Hydrogenophilus thermoluteolus: one gene and its partner. The protein of the gene in region 2 interacts with the protein of the main gene of each other region in a pairwise test. Links are inferred from orthologs where the notes say so. Each region holds a gene or a part of one and is shown on either strand. Other genes may lie near its edges.

Evidence for each region.
Region 1: the proteins of HPTL_RS07040 (region 2) and HPTL_RS05440 interact in binary tests that used the Escherichia coli proteins (3 or more experiments, as listed by UniProt). The link is inferred for Hydrogenophilus thermoluteolus from one-to-one orthologs.

Annotation. Positions count from the first base shown.
Region 1 is NZ_AP018558.1:1,113,170-1,122,072, reverse strand. Bases 5,314-8,242 are described here. They hold HPTL_RS05440 (cysteine desulfurase family protein), read right to left. Parts: upstream 7,391-8,242; coding sequence 6,236-7,390; downstream 5,314-6,235. Other genes in these bases: cysE (serine O-acetyltransferase), read right to left, coding at 7,887-8,242; HPTL_RS05435 (Rrf2 family transcriptional regulator), read right to left, coding at 7,387-7,815; sufB (Fe-S cluster assembly protein SufB), read right to left, coding at 5,314-6,217. Also shown: HPTL_RS05480 (HesB/IscA family protein), read right to left, coding at 1-58; HPTL_RS05475 (non-heme iron oxygenase ferredoxin subunit), read right to left, coding at 71-391; putative Fe-S cluster assembly protein SufT, read right to left, coding at 410-961; Fe-S cluster assembly sulfur transfer protein SufU, read right to left, coding at 967-1,422; HPTL_RS05460 (cysteine desulfurase), read right to left, coding at 1,435-2,673; Fe-S cluster assembly protein SufD, read right to left, coding at 2,670-3,995; Fe-S cluster assembly ATPase SufC, read right to left, coding at 3,992-4,744; more of sufB, read right to left, coding at 4,769-5,313; more of cysE, read right to left, coding at 8,243-8,675; HPTL_RS05425 (RNA methyltransferase), read right to left, coding at 8,707-8,903. UniProt on the Escherichia coli protein: Master enzyme that delivers sulfur to a number of partners involved in Fe-S cluster assembly, tRNA modification or cofactor biosynthesis. Catalyzes the removal of elemental sulfur from cysteine to produce alanine.
Region 2 is NZ_AP018558.1:1,441,207-1,449,876, forward strand. What follows is about bases 1,832-4,527. They hold HPTL_RS07040 (sulfurtransferase TusA family protein), read right to left. Parts: upstream 3,447-4,527; coding sequence 3,216-3,446; downstream 1,832-3,215. Other genes in these bases: HPTL_RS07030 (MarC family protein), read left to right, coding at 1,832-2,185; HPTL_RS07035 (DMT family transporter), read left to right, coding at 2,219-3,160; HPTL_RS07045 (ArsB/NhaD family transporter), read right to left, coding at 3,488-4,527. Outside these bases: HPTL_RS07015 (ABC transporter substrate-binding protein), read left to right, coding at 1-21; HPTL_RS07020 (amino acid ABC transporter permease), read left to right, coding at 56-814; HPTL_RS07025 (amino acid ABC transporter ATP-binding protein), read left to right, coding at 818-1,564; more of HPTL_RS07030, read left to right, coding at 1,586-1,831; more of HPTL_RS07045, read right to left, coding at 4,528-4,744; HPTL_RS07055 (fumarylacetoacetate hydrolase family protein), read left to right, coding at 4,940-5,806; HPTL_RS07060 (dihydrolipoyl dehydrogenase), read left to right, coding at 5,846-7,255; HPTL_RS07065 (cytochrome-c peroxidase), read right to left, coding at 7,378-8,352; 30S ribosomal protein S12 methylthiotransferase RimO, read right to left, coding at 8,510-8,670. UniProt on the Escherichia coli protein: Sulfur carrier protein involved in sulfur trafficking in the cell. Part of a sulfur-relay system required for 2-thiolation during synthesis of 2-thiouridine of the modified wobble base 5-methylaminomethyl-2-thiouridine (mnm(5)s(2)U) in tRNA.

The DNA of each region.
Region 1 (8,903 bases), 330 kb from region 2 along the record:
GCGCCAGCGCTTCCGCGATCGGCGCAGTGACCGTTTTTTCTGCTGTGGATCCGTTCATTCACGTGCTCCCTCAATCCCATCGTGCGTCACGCACTTGAACCAACCCGTTGGCGACGCGAACGGGAAAAGTGGTGACTGCTTCAACCGCGGGGGGCGTGAGCGCCGCACCCGTTTTCAAACAGAACTGCGCGCCATGTTTGGGACAGGTGATCGTCTCGTCCCGCAGCGCGCCATCTGCCAGAGGAACGTCCGCGTGGGTGCACCGATTTTCGACGGCATAAAACCCCGTTTCGGTCCGCACCACGACCACCTCGACATCGTCGAGTGGCACGACACGGTACGAACCCACCGCAAAATCGTCTTCCGCTGCCACTGTTACCCAATCGCTCATTGCACCTCCCCGTTTCGTTCAGTAAGTTCCCGTAGCGAGTCGTGCCGCTTCGCTCATCCGACTGCGATCCCACGGCGGGTCGAAAACCAGTTCGACGTCACACGATTCGACGGTCGGAACGTCGAGCACGCGTCGCCGCACCTCTTCGGCAAGAACAGGCCCCATGCCGCAAGCCGGAGCGGTAAGCGTCATTTTGATCTGGACATGGCGGCTGCCGTTGCTCTGCGGGATCACCTGGCAGTCGTAAATCAACCCCAGGTCGACGATATTGACCGGAATTTCCGGGTCGTAGCAGGTCTTGAGCTGCTCCCATACGAGTGCCTCGACCGCCTTGTCGTCCGCCCCTTCGGGCAGTTGCGGTTTGGGGCGTGGGGTTTTGCCCAACGCATCGGCGTCGGTTCCATCGACCCGAAAGAGGCGCCAACCGAGCTGAATGGTATAGGAGCCACCCAATGCTTGCACGATTTCGACCTCGGTTCCCGCGGGCAACATCGCCGGCTCTCCGGACGGAACCGCAATCACGGGACAGTCGCGGGTCAGCACCACGGTTTCGCTTTGATTGCCGAACATCGCGCTCACTCCGTGGAAATTGCAGCAGGGGCGTCATCAGAAAGCGCCGCTTGCAGCGTACGCCACGGCAGCATCGCACACTTGACGCGACTGGGATAGTCACGCACGCCTGCCAACACGCCAAGTTTCCCCAACGCCATCGGGTCTGTCGGCGCCTCGGACGCCGTGAGCAGTTCCACCATCTTGGAAAGCAGCGTTTCGGCCTCTTCGACCGTTTTGCCTTTGAGCGCTTCGGTCAGCAGCGACGCCGACGCGGTCGAAATCGCACAGCCTTCACCGACGAAGCTCACGTCCGCGATACGCCCTGCTTCCAGTTTGACGAAAAGACGCAGGTGATCCCCGCAGAGCGGGTTGTGCCCTTCGACGGTGCGCGTTGCATCGGCCATTTCGTGAAAATTGCGCGGATGCCGTTTGTGATCCAGGATCAATTCCTGGTAGAGGTCGCGCAGCTCTTGTTCCATGCCCACTCCTTTTCACACCAGCAAATCACGCGCTCGGTGCAGTGCGTCGGTCAACTGGTCGATTTCCGCAAAGGTGTTGTAGAACGCGAACGAGGCCCGCGCGGTGGCCGGAACCCCGAAAAAGGTCATCACCGGCATCGCACAATGGTGCCCGACCCGAATCGCCACGCCGTAGCGGTCGACGATCGTTCCCAAATCGTGGGGGTGGATGCCGTCGATGGTGAACGAGACCACCGCAGCCTTTTCGGGTGCAGTTCCGACGATCTTGAGTCCGGGTACCGTTTGCAGTCGCTCCGTTGCGTAGGCGAGCAACTCCTGTTCGTAGCGCAGCGCCGCGAGGCGGTCCAACCTTTCGAGGTATTCGATCGCTGCTTTGAGTCCAATCGCACCCGCGATGTGGGGCGTTCCGGCTTCGAAGCGCTGCGGCGGCGGTGCAAAGGTGCTTTTTTCGAACGAAACCGTACGGATCATGTCGCCGCCCCCTTGATAGGGCGGCATCGATTCCAGCAGCTCGGCTTTGCCGTAGAGCACGCCGATACCGGTCGGACCGAAGAGTTTGTGCCCGGAAAAGCAGTAGAAATCGGCGTCGAGCGCCTGCACGTCCACCGGCATATGGGGCACAGCTTGGGCGCCGTCGACCAGTACCGGGACACCGTGCTGGTGCGCGATCGCAATAAGCTCGGCCACCGGATTGATCGTGCCGAGCGCGTTCGAGACATGGGTCACCGCAACCAAGCGGGTGCGCGGCGTGATCAACGCAGCGAGCTGTTCCGTTTGCAACGCACCGCTTTCGTCCATCGGGATCACCTTGAGGACGATCCCAGTGCGGGCTTGCACGAGTTGCCACGGCACGATATTGGCGTGGTGCTCCATCGCGGTAACGATCACTTCGTCGCCAGGCTGAAAACGCGCGCCAAAACTGGCCGCGACGAGGTTGATCGCTTCGGTGGTGCCGCGCACGAAGACGATTTCGTTCGCAGAGCGCGCGTTGAGAAACCGCCGTGCTGCTTCCCGCGCCGCTTCGTACGCGATCGTTGCCCGCTCCGCGAGCGCATGGACACCGCGGTGGATGTTGGCGTTGTCGTGGCGGTAGAAATGGGCGATCGCGTCGATCACCGCGTTCGGTTTTTGGGTGGTTGCGGCATTGTCGAGATAGGCAAGCGGTTTGCCATGCACGGTTTGCGCCAAGATCGGGAAATCGGCGCGAACGGCTTCGACATCCCACGTGGTTACGCGCTGCGGTGCATTCATAGCTGCTCCTCCAGAATATCGCGGTCCGGGAGTCTGCCGACCAGCCGCTCCGTGAGATAGGTTTTGAGCGCAGGAAGCGTCACCGCTTCGACCACCGCTTCGGCAAAGGCAAAGATCAGCAGCGCGTCTGCTTCCTGAGGCGATAGCCCGCGGCTCAGGAGATAGAAGCGGGCGTCGCGATCGAGCTGGCCCACTGTCGCGCCGTGGCTACACGTCACGTCGTCGGTATAGATTTCGAGCTCTGGTTTCGCGTCGATCTCAGCACCAGGATGCAACAGCAGACTCTTCACCGATTGCTGCGCGTCGCTTTTCGCGGCGCCAGGTGCGACACGCACTTTTCCTTTGAAGACCCCACGACCCCGCTCCAAACCGATCAGGCGATACCGTTCGCGACTGGTCGTGGCCGCCGCTTCGTGAAAGAGGCGCGTATGGGTGTCGATGTGCTGACGCGCACCCACCAAATAGAGCCCTTCCAACTCCGCTACTGCTTCCGGTGCGTGAAGATGGACGTTGAAATCGTGACGGGCAAGGCGCCCCCCCAGTTGGATATTGAACGAGCGGTAACAGGCGTTCGCATCCACCGCAACGGCATGGGTCGCTATCTGCTGCACCGCGGCAGGGAGTTCCTGAACGACGTAATGGGTCAGTTGTGCGTTGCGCGCCAGGGTAATCTCCGATACGGCGTTGACAAAATGGCTACTGGCGGCGTCGCCGATCGCGTGCTCGATGAGGGTTGCCGACGCGCCCGCTTCAACGACGACGAGCAGCCGAGGGTGTACCGCCAAGGGAATCGACGCTCCTTCACCGGCAACGCCAGCGCTCACTTGCCAAACGATTTCGAGCGGCGTCGCCACGGGCGCGGTAATCCGCAGGCAAAGTCCGCCGCTTGCCAACGCGGTATTGAGATCGACGAACGACGAATGCTCGCTGGTGGCGAGTGCAGCAAACCGTTCCTGCCAAAACGGGTCGGCCAACGCCACCGCCAATGGCAGCGCGAATACCCCTTCGGGTGGCGCGTCGGGCGCGGCAACCAAGCGACCGTCGACGAAACGCCATTGGCGCGTTTCACCGTGCGGCCATTCGAGCTCCGTCGGCGTCGTCTGCGGCAGCGCTTCCCCCGCATCGGGCAACGCGAACGCGCGATTGGCGATTCCCTGAACCGGTGTGTACTTCCACTCCTCATCGCGGCGCACGGGAAAACCACGCGACAAAAAACGCGCGCACGCCGCGCGTTGCCGTTCGGCCACGCTTTCGGGGAGCGTCGGTCGGTAGGTTTCGAGTTGGGCCACGAGCGGTTGGGCGATCACCGTCGACGCATTCATGCCGCTACCTCGTCGATCAACCATTGATACCCTCTCGCCTCCAGTTCATGCGCCAGGGTTTTGTCGCCCGAACGGATGATCCGCCCTTGGTAGAGGACATGGATCACGTCGGGTTCGACATAGTCGAGCAACCGCTGGTAATGGGTTACCATCACGATTGCGCGGTTCGGGTCGCGCAAACGGTTGATCCCGTCGGCGACGATCTTCAACGCATCGATATCGAGCCCGGAGTCGATCTCGTCCAAGAGCGCCAATTTCGGCTCGAGCACGAGCATCTGCAAAATTTCGTTGCGTTTCTTTTCTCCACCCGAAAACCCGGAATTGACCGAGCGGTGCAGGAACGATTCGTCCATCTTCATCAGGCGCATTTTTTCCCGCACCAACGCCATGAATTCGAACGCGTCGGCTTCCGGTTCGCCGCGGTGTTTGCGCATCGCGTTGTACGCCGCTTTGAGGAGGTAGACGTTCTTCACGCCCGGAATTTCGACAGGGTACTGGAAACTGAGCAGTAACCCTTCGCGCGCGCGAATCTCGGGCGCCATTTCGAGCAGGTCTTGCCCCAAATAGCGCACCGACCCCGCGGTGACTTCGTACCCGTCACGCCCGGCGAGCACCTGACAGAGCGTACTCTTCCCCGAACCGTTCGGTCCCATGATCGCATGGACTTCGCCGGCACGGACTGTCAGGTCCAAACCGTTCAAAATCGTTTTCCCATCGACCGCAGCGGTCAACCCTTTGACTTCCAACATCGGTATCACTCCCATCCGTTCCGTTCAGCCGACCGCGCCTTCCAGGCTGACCTGCATCAGCGCTTCGGCCTCGACCGCAAATTCCATCGGCAGATTGTTGAACACCTCTTTACAAAACCCATTCACCACGAGGTTGACCGCGTCTTCTTCTGAAAGCCCCCGCTGCTGCAGGTAGAAGATCTGATCTTCGGCGATTTTCGACGTCGTGGCTTCATGCTCGACCTGTGCGGAAGGGTTCGCCACCTCGATGTACGGGTAGGTATGGGCACCGCATTCGCCGCCGATCAACAGCGAATCGCATTGCGTGTAGTTGCGCGCCCCTTCGGCAGTGGGCAACACCTTGACGAGTCCACGGTAGGAGTTTTGAGCCTTGCCCGCGCTGATCCCTTTGGAGATGATGGTACTGCGGGTGCGTTTGCCGATGTGGATCATCTTCGTACCGCTGTCGATCTGCTGCCGGTGGTTACCCACCGCCACCGAATAGAACTCGCCGACCGAATCGTCGCCGCGCAAGATGCAGCTTGGGTATTTCCACGTGATCGCCGAACCGGCTTCGACCTGGATCCACGAAATTTTGCTGCGTGCGCCGCGGCATTCGCCCCGTTTGGTGACGAAGTTGTAGATGCCCCCGCGCCCCTCTTCGTCGCCAGGGTACCAGTTCTGTACCGTCGAATATTTGATCTCTGCCCCTTCGAGCGCGATCAATTCGACCACCGCAGCGTGCAATTGATTTTCGTCGCGCATCGGCGCCGTACACCCTTCGAGGTAGCTGACATAGCTCCCCTCGTCGGCGATGATCAATGTGCGCTCGAATTGCCCCGTGTCGCTCGCGTTGATCCGAAAATAGGTGGAAAGCTCCATCGGGCACCGCACCCCTTTCGGGATATAGACGAACGAACCGTCGGAAAAGACCGCGGAATTGAGTGCCGCAAAGAAGTTGTCACCGGGCGGGACGACCGAACCCAAGTACTTCTGCACCAGTTCCGGATGTTCCCGAACCGCTTCCGAAAACGAGCAAAAGATGATGCCGAGTTCTGCAAGCTTTTCGCGGTAGGTCGTTGCGACCGAAACGCTGTCGAACACCGCGTCTACGGCGACGCCAGCCAGACGCGCCCGTTCGTGCAGAGGCACGCCCAATTTTTCGTACGTTTCCAGCAATTTCGGGTCGACTTCGTCGAGGCTCTTGGGCCGATCTTTTCCCAGTTTGGGGGCCGCGAAGTATGAGATCGCTTGGTAATCGATCGGTGGGTATTCGACGTGGGCCCAATGGTGCGGCTCTTCCATCTCTTGCCAGAGGCGAAACGCGTTGAGCCGCCATTCGAGCAGAAACTCGGGTTCACCTTTGCGCGCCGAAAGCCGCCGAATCACCGCTTCGTCGAGCCCGGGCGGGAAAACCTCTTCTTCGATCGCCGTTTCGAACCCGTATTTGTACTCACGAGCGACCAACGCCGCTACGTCATTTGTGCTCGTCATCGCACACTCCTTCTGGTATCACCACGCCACCGCGGCAACGGCCTGGCGATGGCGCTCTCGAATGCGGTCAATCGCCGCAAGCAAACGTGCAATGTCCTCTGCTTGCGTGGTAGGACCGGTGCTCACCCGCACCGCCGCGCGCGCAATTGCCTCTGCAACACCCATCGCGCGTAGCGTATGCGAAGCACCTGGATGCGCACTGGAGCAAGCGGAGCCGCTTGCGACCGCAAACCCTTCGCGGTCGAGCTCGATCACCCAACTTTCGCCCACCTCTCCTGGGAACGCAAAGAAGGTGGTATTCGGTAACCGCTCGGCCCCTGCGGAAAAGATGGTGGCACCGCGCGCCAGTAAGCCGGTTTCGAGTTGCTGTTGCAACGCCCGTGCATGTGCCGCCCACACGCGCTGCGCGGAAACAACCACAGGAGCCACCGCGCCCAACGCGGCGATCGCCAGTCCATTTTCCGTGCCCGAGCGCCAACCCGATTCCTGTCCCCCACCGGCAATAAGCGGAGCCCATTCGATGCGGCGGTCGAAAACGAGCACCCCGACGCCAATCGGCGCACCGATCTTGTGGCCGGAGAGCGTGAGGGCATCGACCCCAAGCGCCGCGAAGTCCACCGGCAGTTTGCCCCATGCCTGCACGGCATCGCAATGGACGATCGCCCCTGCGGCACGCGCTTCTTGTGCCAGTTCTGCAACCGGTTGGATCACGCCGCTTTCGTTGTTCGCCAACATCACCGAAACCAACGCAGGCCGTTGCGCCAAAATCGATTGCCAACCCTTTTCGTCGATTCGGCCTTCGGCGTCGACGGGAATCGTCGCTACGCACCAACCCAACCGCTGCAATTGCTTCGCCGGTTCACGCACGCACGGGTGTTCGACCGCGCTCACCGCAATCAGCCCGGGTTCCGGTCGCGCCCAAGCCACCCCTTTGAGAAACGCGTTGTTGGCTTCCGAACCGCCACTTGTGAACACCACCTGATTGGGCATCACACCAAGCGTTTCGGCGACGCGGTGGCGCGCTGCTTCGATCGCTGCGCGAATCGCTTCCCCAAAGCGGTGCCGACTCGAAGCGTTACCATACCGCTTTTCTGCGAACCATTCGGCAATAACCGCCTCGGCAGCAGGGTTTAACGGCGCCGATGCGTTCCAGTCGAGATAGGTAACGCTCATTTCTCCACACGTCGGATCGGTGTGATCTCACCACGCACCACCTGACCCAACGACACCGAAGAAAGATATTCCGCGATCTTGACGTTGAGGTTTTCCCACAGGTGGTGGGTGGAACAGATGTGATCGTTCAGACAGTTTGCTTTCCCACCGCAACGGGTGGTATCGATCCCCTCGTCGACCGCATCGACGATTTCCGCGATCGAAATTTCGTCCATCGAACGCGCCAATCGATAGCCGCCGCCTGGCCCCCGCGCACTCGTCACCAGCCCGGCGCGGCGCAACCGCGCAAAGAGTTGCTCCAGATAAGAGAGCGAAATTTCCTGTCGTTCGGCGATCGTTGCAAGCGGCACGGGCCCTTCCCCTTGCTGTTGCGCCAGATCGACCATCGCACTCACAGCAAAACGCCCTTTGGTCGTTAGTTTCATGATGGGTCAATCCCTGTTTGCTCAATGGGGATACCGTACAATAATTGACTAAAAAAGTCAAGAATTGTTCCTTACCCCATCCATCGACTGACTTGTTGAGGATCGAAGTCGCGATCGGCAACGAACGCTTTTTCATCCAAGCGGATGCCGGCTTCAGCCAGGTGGTTCAGCAACCGTTCGAACCGGTGGTCTGACTCGATCATATGATCGAGCATCGCGTGCAAAGCTTTTACCAAGGGATCGTCGAGGTCGCGCGTCACACCGTATGCGGTAAAGCCGATCTCCTCGGCTTTTCGGCGCCGCGCCTCCTCTTGTTCGCAAGAGCGCTCGTCCCGACCGTTGGGCATAATGATCCGCGCCGGGTTGCCCACCGCGGTCGCTCCTGCCGGTACCGGTTTGACCACCACGGCGTTCGAGCCGATTTTTGCGCCTTCCCCGACGGTGAACCCGCCCAAGACCTTTGCGCCAGCACCGACCACCACACCGCGCTCGAGCGTCGGATGGCGTTTCGCTCCGCGGTAGAGACTCGTCCCCCCGAGTGTAGCGCCCTGGTAGATCGTACAATCGTCGCCCACTTCCGCGGTTTCGCCGATCACTACCCCCATCCCGTGATCGATGAAGACGCGTCGGCCGATCTTCGCGCCAGGGTGGATCTCGATCCCTGTGAGCCACCGCGAAAGGTGGCTGAGAAAACGCGCCAGCCAGCGCCAGTTGCGTTGCCACAGTGCATGCGCCAGCCGATGGATCCACACCGCATGCAAACCGGGATAACAGGTAAGCACCTCCCAACGCGTTCGGGCAGCAGGGTCCCGTTGCAAAATCGCTTCGATGTCTTCACGAATCCGGTCGATCCAGCTCATCGCCCACTCAAATGTTGACCAAAACAGTCAATTATACCGTCTGATTTTCGTTCAGCCTGCGCGCACACGCTTTCAAAAAACCACGCAGGATGTTGGCTTCGGCGCGCTCCAGGCGCGAACGCTGCAACCAGCGCCGCAGCCGCGCTTCGAGTCTTTTGGGTGTTTTCGGATCATAAAAATCGATCGCGGCGGCAACTTCCAAGAAATGGGCAACAACCCCCTCGATTT
Region 2 (8,670 bases):
GACGTCTCCTGCCCCGAGTGATCTCGGTTGATCCTGCGCGGAGCTCGACCCCATCATGGACTGGATTCGCCACCATCCTGGCGCAGCGATCTTTACCGCGCTGATCGGTTTGTTGATTTTCCTCTGGGGGATGGCGATCCCCCTCTCCTACGCCCCAGAACCGATCGGCCCCGCGGCGGAGCTCTTTGCCGAAGGAACGCGGGTGACCGTCGGGCTCACGGTCGTCTCCGGTCTTGCCGGGCTGGTCCTTGGTGTCCTCGTTGGATTGGGTAACCTGTCCCCGATCAAACCGATCCGTTGGTTCTGCGCGTTTTACGTGTGGGTCCTGCGTGGCACCCCGCTCCTTCTGCAAATCTTGTTCGTCTGGTTGGTCCTTCCCACCCTCTTGCCCGCGGAATGGTCGCTCTCTGACTTCATCCTGGCCGCAATCGCCCTTTCGCTCAACATCGGCGCCTACAATTCGGAATGCGTCCGGGCCGGCATCCTTGCCGTTCCCCATGGGCAGATCGAAGCCGCAAAAGCGCTCGGGTTCTCCCCCTTCCAAACCTTCTGGGACATCGTCCTGCCCCAAAGCATGCGGATCGCGCTCCCGGCTTTGGCCAACAACCTGGCGTCGCTCGTCAAAGATTCGTCGCTTGCCTACGCGATCAGCGTGGTCGAACTCACGATGGTCGGCTACCGCATCCAAGCCGAAAGTTACCAACCGATCCCTGTGTTTCTGACCGTCGGAGCGATCTATCTCATTCTCACTACGGCGTTTACCACCATGACCAACGCGATCGAGCAGATGCTCGACGTCGGCCGGAAGCGCTGAATCATGAACGAACACCCGATCATCGAAGGGATCGACGTCCATAAACGGTACGGCGCTTTTCACGCGCTCAAAGGGGTGACCGCCCGCTTCTATCCCGGCGAGGTCACCGCCATTTTGGGCCCCTCCGGTTCGGGCAAATCGACTTTCCTGCGCATGCTCAATCGGCTGGAAAAACACGACGCGGGCCAAATTTTCATCGACGGCATCGAACTCAACGACGATCCGAAGCACCTGGCTGCCATCCGACGGGAAGTCGGGATGGTGTTTCAGAATTTCAACCTATTTACCCACCTCACCGTTCTGCGCAACGTCGCTCTGGCACCGATGCGCATTCGTAAAGTCGCCCGCAAAGCAGCGGAAACGAGAGCAATGGCGCTTCTTGAACGGGTGGGCTTGGCCGACCACGCGCACAAATACCCGATTCAACTCTCAGGGGGGCAACAACAGCGCGTGGCGATTGCCCGCGCACTGGCGATGGACCCCAAAGTGCTCCTCTTCGACGAACCGACCTCCGCCCTCGACCCCGAAATGGTCAATGAGGTTCTGACGGTAATGCGCGAACTGGCCCACACCGGCATCACGATGCTCGTGGTCACCCATGAGATGGGATTTGCCCGCGAAGTCGCCGATCGCGTCCTCTTTTTCGACCAGGGCAGCATCCTGGAAGACACCACGCCAGACCGCTTCTTCAACGATCCGGCACACGAACGCGCACGCGCGTTTCTGGCACAAGTCAAACACGGGTTCTAAAATTTTCCGCTTCGGTGCGCTATGACCAACGAACTGCTCTCGCTGCTCGTCCTGTTGCTGATCCTGTTGGATCCGGTTGGCAACATTCCACTGTTGATCTCGTTGCTGCGCGGCGTCGCCCCTGAGCGACGCGTCCACATCATCGTGCGGGAAAACCTGATCGCAGCAGCACTGCTCGTCCTCTTCGTCTTTTTTGGCGACTGGCTCCTTTCCACCCTACGCCTCACCCCTGCTGCGTTGGAAATCTCGAGCGGAATCATCCTGTTTCTGATCGCAGTGCGTATGGTTTTCCCTTCGCCCACCTCTGCACCCGAAGAGGCGATGCGACAAGAAGAACCGCTGATTGTACCGATTGCCGTTCCGATGATCGCCGGCCCTGCGGCGCTTGCCACCGTATTGCTCACTGCGCGCCAAGGGTTCGAACCGCTCACCCTGATCCTGGCGATTCTGGCGGCAGTAGCGATCAATACCGTTGCCCTTTTGGCGGGCGAGCGCATTGCGCAACGCCTAGGTCGCGCCGGTATGGCTGCAATGGAACGGCTGATGGGGCTGATTCTCACGACGATGGCCGTGCAGATGCTGATATCCGGTTTGCGCGCCGCCTTTTTCGCCGCGTCGTGAGCGTCACGATCAGCCACCATTAGGTAACCGACGATGAGCCCCCGTACTGCCGACCTGTTGCTGCTCACCGCTGCAGCCATCTGGGGCAGCACCTTCGTGGCCCAAAAAGAAGGGATGGACCATTTCGGTCCGTTTCTCTATACGGGTCTGCGTTTTTTCTTGGGTCTGTCGCTCTTGGTTCCGCTGGCGCTAAGACAATGGCATACCTACCGCCGGCGCCATGCCACGCCCACGCCTCGGCAGCTCTGGCCCATTGCCGGGTTGGGACTCTTGCTCGGTACTGGGATCGTCCTCCAACAGATCGGGATCGTTTCCACTACGGTCAGCAATGCGGGCTTCTTGACCGCGCTTTATATTCCTCTGGTCCCGATCCTCGCGTGGTTACTCGACGGCAACCGACCCCATTGGCTCGTTTTCCCGCTCACACTCCTCACTTTTTTTGGCACCTTCCTCTTGGCTGGCGGCCAGTTCGACGGGTTCAACCGTGGTGATGGGTGGGTCATCCTCAGTAGCCTCTTCTGGGCACTGCACGTCCATTTCGTCGGTCACGTCGTCGCCCGCTTAGGAATGCCCATCGTGATCGCGTTCGGGCAATATCTGGTCTGTGCGGTGCTGACGACTGCCCTAGGGTTGCTGTTCGAGCCGTTCGACCTGGCTGCGCTTCAGGCCGGTTGGCTGACGATCGCCTACGGCGGGATACTCTCGGTTGGTATCGGCTTTACCCTGCAGGTGATCGCACAACGCCACACACGCCCTTCGGAAGCAGCGATCATTCTGAGTTCGGAAGTGCTTTTTGCGGCGCTGGGGGGCGTTCTCTATTTCGGCGAACGGCTGACTCCGCTCCAATGGCTCGGCGGGTTGCTGATTTTCGTCAGTATCGTCCTCATCCAGCTCCCGTGGCCTAAGCGCGCGATCGCTGCCGCACCTCAGCACGGCACGACGCTATGCGCTTCACAAAAAGAAGAGCGCTCTTGACGTCGCGCGCAACGGGATTTCCGTGGCTCACGTGACCACCGAAAACCCTTGTTGTTTACCGCCGCTTGAGAAAAAATTCGAACGACTTGTCGTCGCGTTCCGTCACCGCCAACAGTTCGTTTCCGGACTGTTTGGCGAACGCCGTGAAATCGGGCACCGAACCCGGGTCCGTGGTCAGCACGCGCAGCACTTCGCCCGATTGCATTTCCGCGAGCGTCTTTTTCGTCTTCAAAATGGGCAGTGGGCAGTTGAGCCCACGCGCGTCCAATTCACGATCGAATTCCATTGGGTTCCTCATCCAGGATATTGGGGATGGCTATTTTACCGTCAAGGCGCAACGAGCGAAAACCACCCGAGCACGACGAACAGGGAAGAGAAGGTTACCCAAACTCCGGAACGCAGGTAGGTCGTAAAGCCAATGACCACGCCGTAACGCGCCGCCTGCTCAGCGACGATCAAATTGGCGATGCTGCCAACCAGCAAAAGATTTCCGGCAAAGGTACTGACCACCGCCAGCAAATACCAGAGCGACACCTGGTCGGAGGGCAAGAACTGCATGAGCAGCATCACCGCAGGGACATTGCTCACGATATTGCTCAGAACCACTGTCAACGTCGCGAAAAAGAGCGGATGGGTGACCTCACCCCCTCGCTGCGCAAACCACGCCATCACCGCATCCGGCGCCCCCGTGGTACGGAAGAGACCGACGACGACGAACAATGCCAAAAAAAGGGTAATCAAATGCCAATCAACCCGCTCCAACAGTGCTCGGGTGGCCATCCGTCGCGAAAGCAGCAAAAGGCCAGCACAAACAAGCGCCGAATGTTCGCGGGGAATTTCGGTAAAGAAAAGGGCCACCAAACCCGCCAAGAGGGCGATCCCCTTGCCGCTCTGCCAGGCATCGAAGGGCGGCTTTCCAGACGCCAATTCGGCAAGGTCAATCATGCCGACAGCCCGCTTTGCGAGCGCGCCACGAAATTGCCACCACAGAATGGCGTACGCAGAAGCCAACGACAACACCACGGGAACCGCGCTCCACGCCGTATAGGAGCCAAAATCAAGCGCACCAACCTGTCCGATCAACATATTTTGGGGATTGCCGATCAGGGTAGCCGCCGAACCGATGTTCGCTGCCATCGCTAGCCCCAACAGGTGCGGCAGTGGTGCAATGCGTGCGGCGCGGCAGGTTTCCACCAACACAGGGGCAACCGCCAAGCAGATCACGTCGTTGGAAAGAAACGCCGCAAGCGCCGCACTCGCTGCCATTTGCCACGCCAGGAATCGTCGAGGCGATTCGCTCACGGAGTCCACCAGCCGAAGCGCCAAAAACGTGTAAAAACCCCCCAGTCGCAACTGCGCTGAAAAGAGCATCAACGCATAGAGAAGTGCCATCGTCGGCCAATCGATGAGCAACGTGAGGGTTGCGGCATCGGCGTTCGCGACCAAACCCATCGCCAACGCACCAAGGAGCGCCACCCCAGTGCGATCGATCGCCAATCGCGGCAGCCGACCCAATGCGATGCCCAGATAGGTGAGAAGAAAGAGCGCGATCAGCGCTTCATTTTGGGTGGGTGACCAGGACATTCAGGAAAAGAGGATCGCAGAACGGGTGGCGGAGACGGAGGGATTCGAACCCTCGATACCGGTTTTAGCCGGTATGCTCCCTTAGCAGGGGAGTGCCTTCGACCTCTCGGCCACGTCTCCGGAAAGAGCCGCCATTCTACCCGAAAGCGGTACAATGGGTCAATCTTTGTGTGTGCCACGCAGAAAGGAAAAACGGTGAAACTGGCTCGCTATGGACTGCCAGGACAAGAACGTCCGGCGCTGGTCGACCCCGATGGGCAGCTACGCGATCTCTCAGCACTCATTCCCGATCTCACCGCCACGCACCTCACCCCAGAAACACTCGATGCGCTGCGCGCCCTCGACCCTTATCGCCTGCCGTTGGTCAGCGACCCGGTTCGTTTGGGCGCGCCATTTACCGGCACGCAAAAATTCATTGCGATTGGACTCAACTACCGCGACCATGCGCGAGAAGCCAACCTCCCCATTCCCGAACGGCCGGTGGTTTTCCTCAAAGCGACCAGCACGATTCAGGGGCCGAACGATCCCATTATCCCGCCACCGGGCTTTTCGAAACTCGACTTCGAAGTCGAATTGGGCGTGGTGATCGGGTCCGTGACCCGACAGATCCCCGTTGCGCGCGCGTTGGACGCCGTTGCGGGTTACTGTCTGATCAACGACGTTTCGGAACGCGCACTGCAAATGGAAGCCGGTGGCGGACAATGGGCGTTGGGTAAAAGCTGTGACACGTTCGGCACCGTCGGCCCGTGGTTGGTCACCAAAGACGAGATCCCTGATCCGCAAGCGCTCACCCTCTGGCTCGACGTCAATGGCGAACGTCGGCAAACCGGACACACGCGTGAGATGATTTTCACCGTGGCTCAGTTGATCAGCTACCTCTCCCACTACATGACCCTCACCCCCGGTGATGTGATCGCCACCGGAACGCCTGCAGGCGTTGCGATGGGAGAGAACCCGCCGCGCTATTTGCAAATCGGCGACACGATTCATGCCGGTTGCGACCTGCTTGGCGAACAACGGCAACGCGTGCTGGCCCCCGGTTCGTCCTTCTCACCATGTTAGAATGAATAAGTCTTTCATGATTTACTACTGGAGAATTCCATGACCTCCGCCACCCGTTCTGTCGACGTTGCGATCATCGGTGCCGGAACCGCAGGGCTCTACGCGCTGCGCGAAGTGCGCAAACGCGGGTGCTCCGCGGTGCTCATCGACCATGGTCCGCTCGGCACCACCTGTGCCCGGGTGGGCTGCATGCCCTCGAAAGCTGCGCTGCACGTGGCGCACCTGTGGAACGCCGCACGCACTGCCACACACTGCGGGTTTCCTGCACCTGCGGCTGGTAGCGAACCCGATTTGACCGCCGCATGGGCAGAGGTGCGGCGCAAACGTGATTTTTTCGCGGACCGCACCGCAGAGCGGACCAGACAGTTCGCCGGGGACGATTTGATCATGGGCAGTGCCCGCTTCATCGCTCCGCACGCGGTCAAGGTGGCGCGCGACGACGGCGAAAAGGTGATCGTCGAAGCCAAAGCGTTCGTGCTGGCGGTGGGCTCTCGCCCCTTCCTGCCCCCAAACCTGATGTCGATCAACGCTACCCGGCTCTTGACCACCGATTCCCTGTTCGAGATCGACACACCCCCGCGGCGGATCGGTGTCGTAGGGCTTGGCGCGATCGGCATCGAAATGGGACTTGCGCTCTCCCGCTTGGGCGTAGATGTAGTGGGCGTCGAGCAGGCGCCAACCTTGGCCGGCATCAGTGACCCGGAAGTTCGGGCCAAAGCGCTTGCCCGTTTTCAGCGTGAGTTCCCGATTCGCCTGGAAACGGCCGCAACGTTCGAAGAGCGTGCTGCGGACATCCTGATTCGGTTCCCCGACAGATCGCAAGCCGTTGTCGATGCGCTTCTGGTCGCCACGGGACGGCGCAGCAACCTGGATCGCGTCGATCTGCCGGCAGCAGGCGTCACCCTGAACCCACGCGGCTTTCCGGAACGTTTCGATCCCGAAACGTTACAAGCCGGGGGCGCGCCCATTTTCATCGCGGGCGACGCCAATGGGTTGCTGCCGCTCATGCACGAAGCGGCCGTGGAAGGGGGTGCGGCAGGCAGAAACGCGGCGCTGGTGGCGAAGGGAGAAACCCCGCTTCCGCGCAAAGTGCTCCCCCCGTTGGCAATCGTTTTCAGCGACCCGGACGTGGTCCGCGTTGGCGCACGCTTTGCCGATCTCGACCCAGAAGCGATCGTGATCGGTACCGGTAAGGGCGAAGAGAATGGTCGTTCGCGGGTGCTCGACGAAACCGAAACGCTCGTTCGTGTCTATGCCGAGAAGGGAAGCGGTAAACTGCTCGGCGCCGAACTCGTCGCGGCACAGGGGGAGCACTTGGGCCACTTTTTGGCGCAAGCGATCGCACGCGGGGAAACCGTGCGGGATCTCCTGGCGCTCCCTTACTACCACCCGACGGTAGAAGAGCTCTTGCAAAGCGCCCTTTTGGACGCCGCAAGCAAGGTAAAGTAACCAGTCAGGCTCTTCAGGCGGTACTGCCGCTTGCATCGGCTCCCTACGGTATAGGGGGCTTCGCCAAGCGGCAGTCGACCCAAAATTTGCCTCAAAGGGTCAAACTCAGAACATCGGTCCCATCATTTGAACGGATCGGGGCGGGGTGTATTGGGTCCTGATGCGGGCAAGAGCGGAAGGACATCTTGCGGACGTTCTCCAGTCAAGGCATGGAGAAAGGCAACAATTTTTTTCACCTCATCGTCACTGAACGTTCTGCCAAGTTGGAGACGCCCCATGAGGACAACCGCCTCTTCGAGCGTACTGGCTTCGCCATCGTGGAAGTATGGGTAGGTGAGCTCAACGTTACGCAAAGTTGGTACTTTGAAAAACCAGCGGTCCTCATCCTTCTTGGTGACTGCAGCGCGCCCTTCAGCCGGAGAGGAACTCCGGTACGGCTCAACCACCCCCATCTTCTGGTACGAATTCCCACCTAAGTTGGGCCCATTGTGACAGGCAACACACCCGCTTTCGTAGAAGATCTTCAACCCAGCGATCTGTTCGGCTGTCATAGCCTTATCATCGCCTCTTAACCAGCGATCGAAGGGTGAATTGGGTGTAACCAGTGTCTCTTCATAAGCTGCAATGGCATCGGTAATGTGGTCCAACGAGACTTTGTCCGTGCCATAAATTGCCTGAATCTGCGAAACATATCCCGGGATAGACTGAATCACCTCAACGGCCAAGGTGTGAGGCATTGCCATTTCGACGGGAGCTTGAATCGGCCCAGCAGCTTGTTCCTTCAAATTGGCAGCTCGACCATCCCAAAATTGCGCCAAATTGAGCTTGGAATTGAATACCGTTGGTGCGTTCACAGGCCCCGGTTGCCACTTATGACCGATGGAAGTCTTGAGATTGTCGACCCCACCCAACATAACGTTGTGGCAGGTGTTGCAGGAGATGATCCCAGACATCGACAATCTGGGGTCGAAAAAGAGTTGCTTGCCTAATTCAACTTTAGCTTTTTGATCAGCAGAAATAACGACTGGTTGTATGGGTTGTATCAGCTTTGCCACCTCAGCCCGCAGTTGCGCGTCTGCAATTGCGACACTGCTCATCCCGACAACCGATAGCGAAACGATTAGCTTCCGTACTTTCATGATTACGCTCCCTGAGAAAAACTACTAACAGGGTAGCGCAATAGCACAAATTTAGTATTGATTTAGGTCAAGTGACGTGATTTTCAAAAACAATGACCTCGATTGATAAATACAATCAGACCGTCTCCGCATAGAGATCATGGACGTCGCAATCGACCACCCGCACACGGGCAAACTCGCCGGGGGTAAGCGCCGCGCCATTGGCGACATAGACCAAGCCGTCGATTTCCGGCGCATCGGCCGCCGAGCGGGCAACCGCGCCCTCTTCGTCGATTT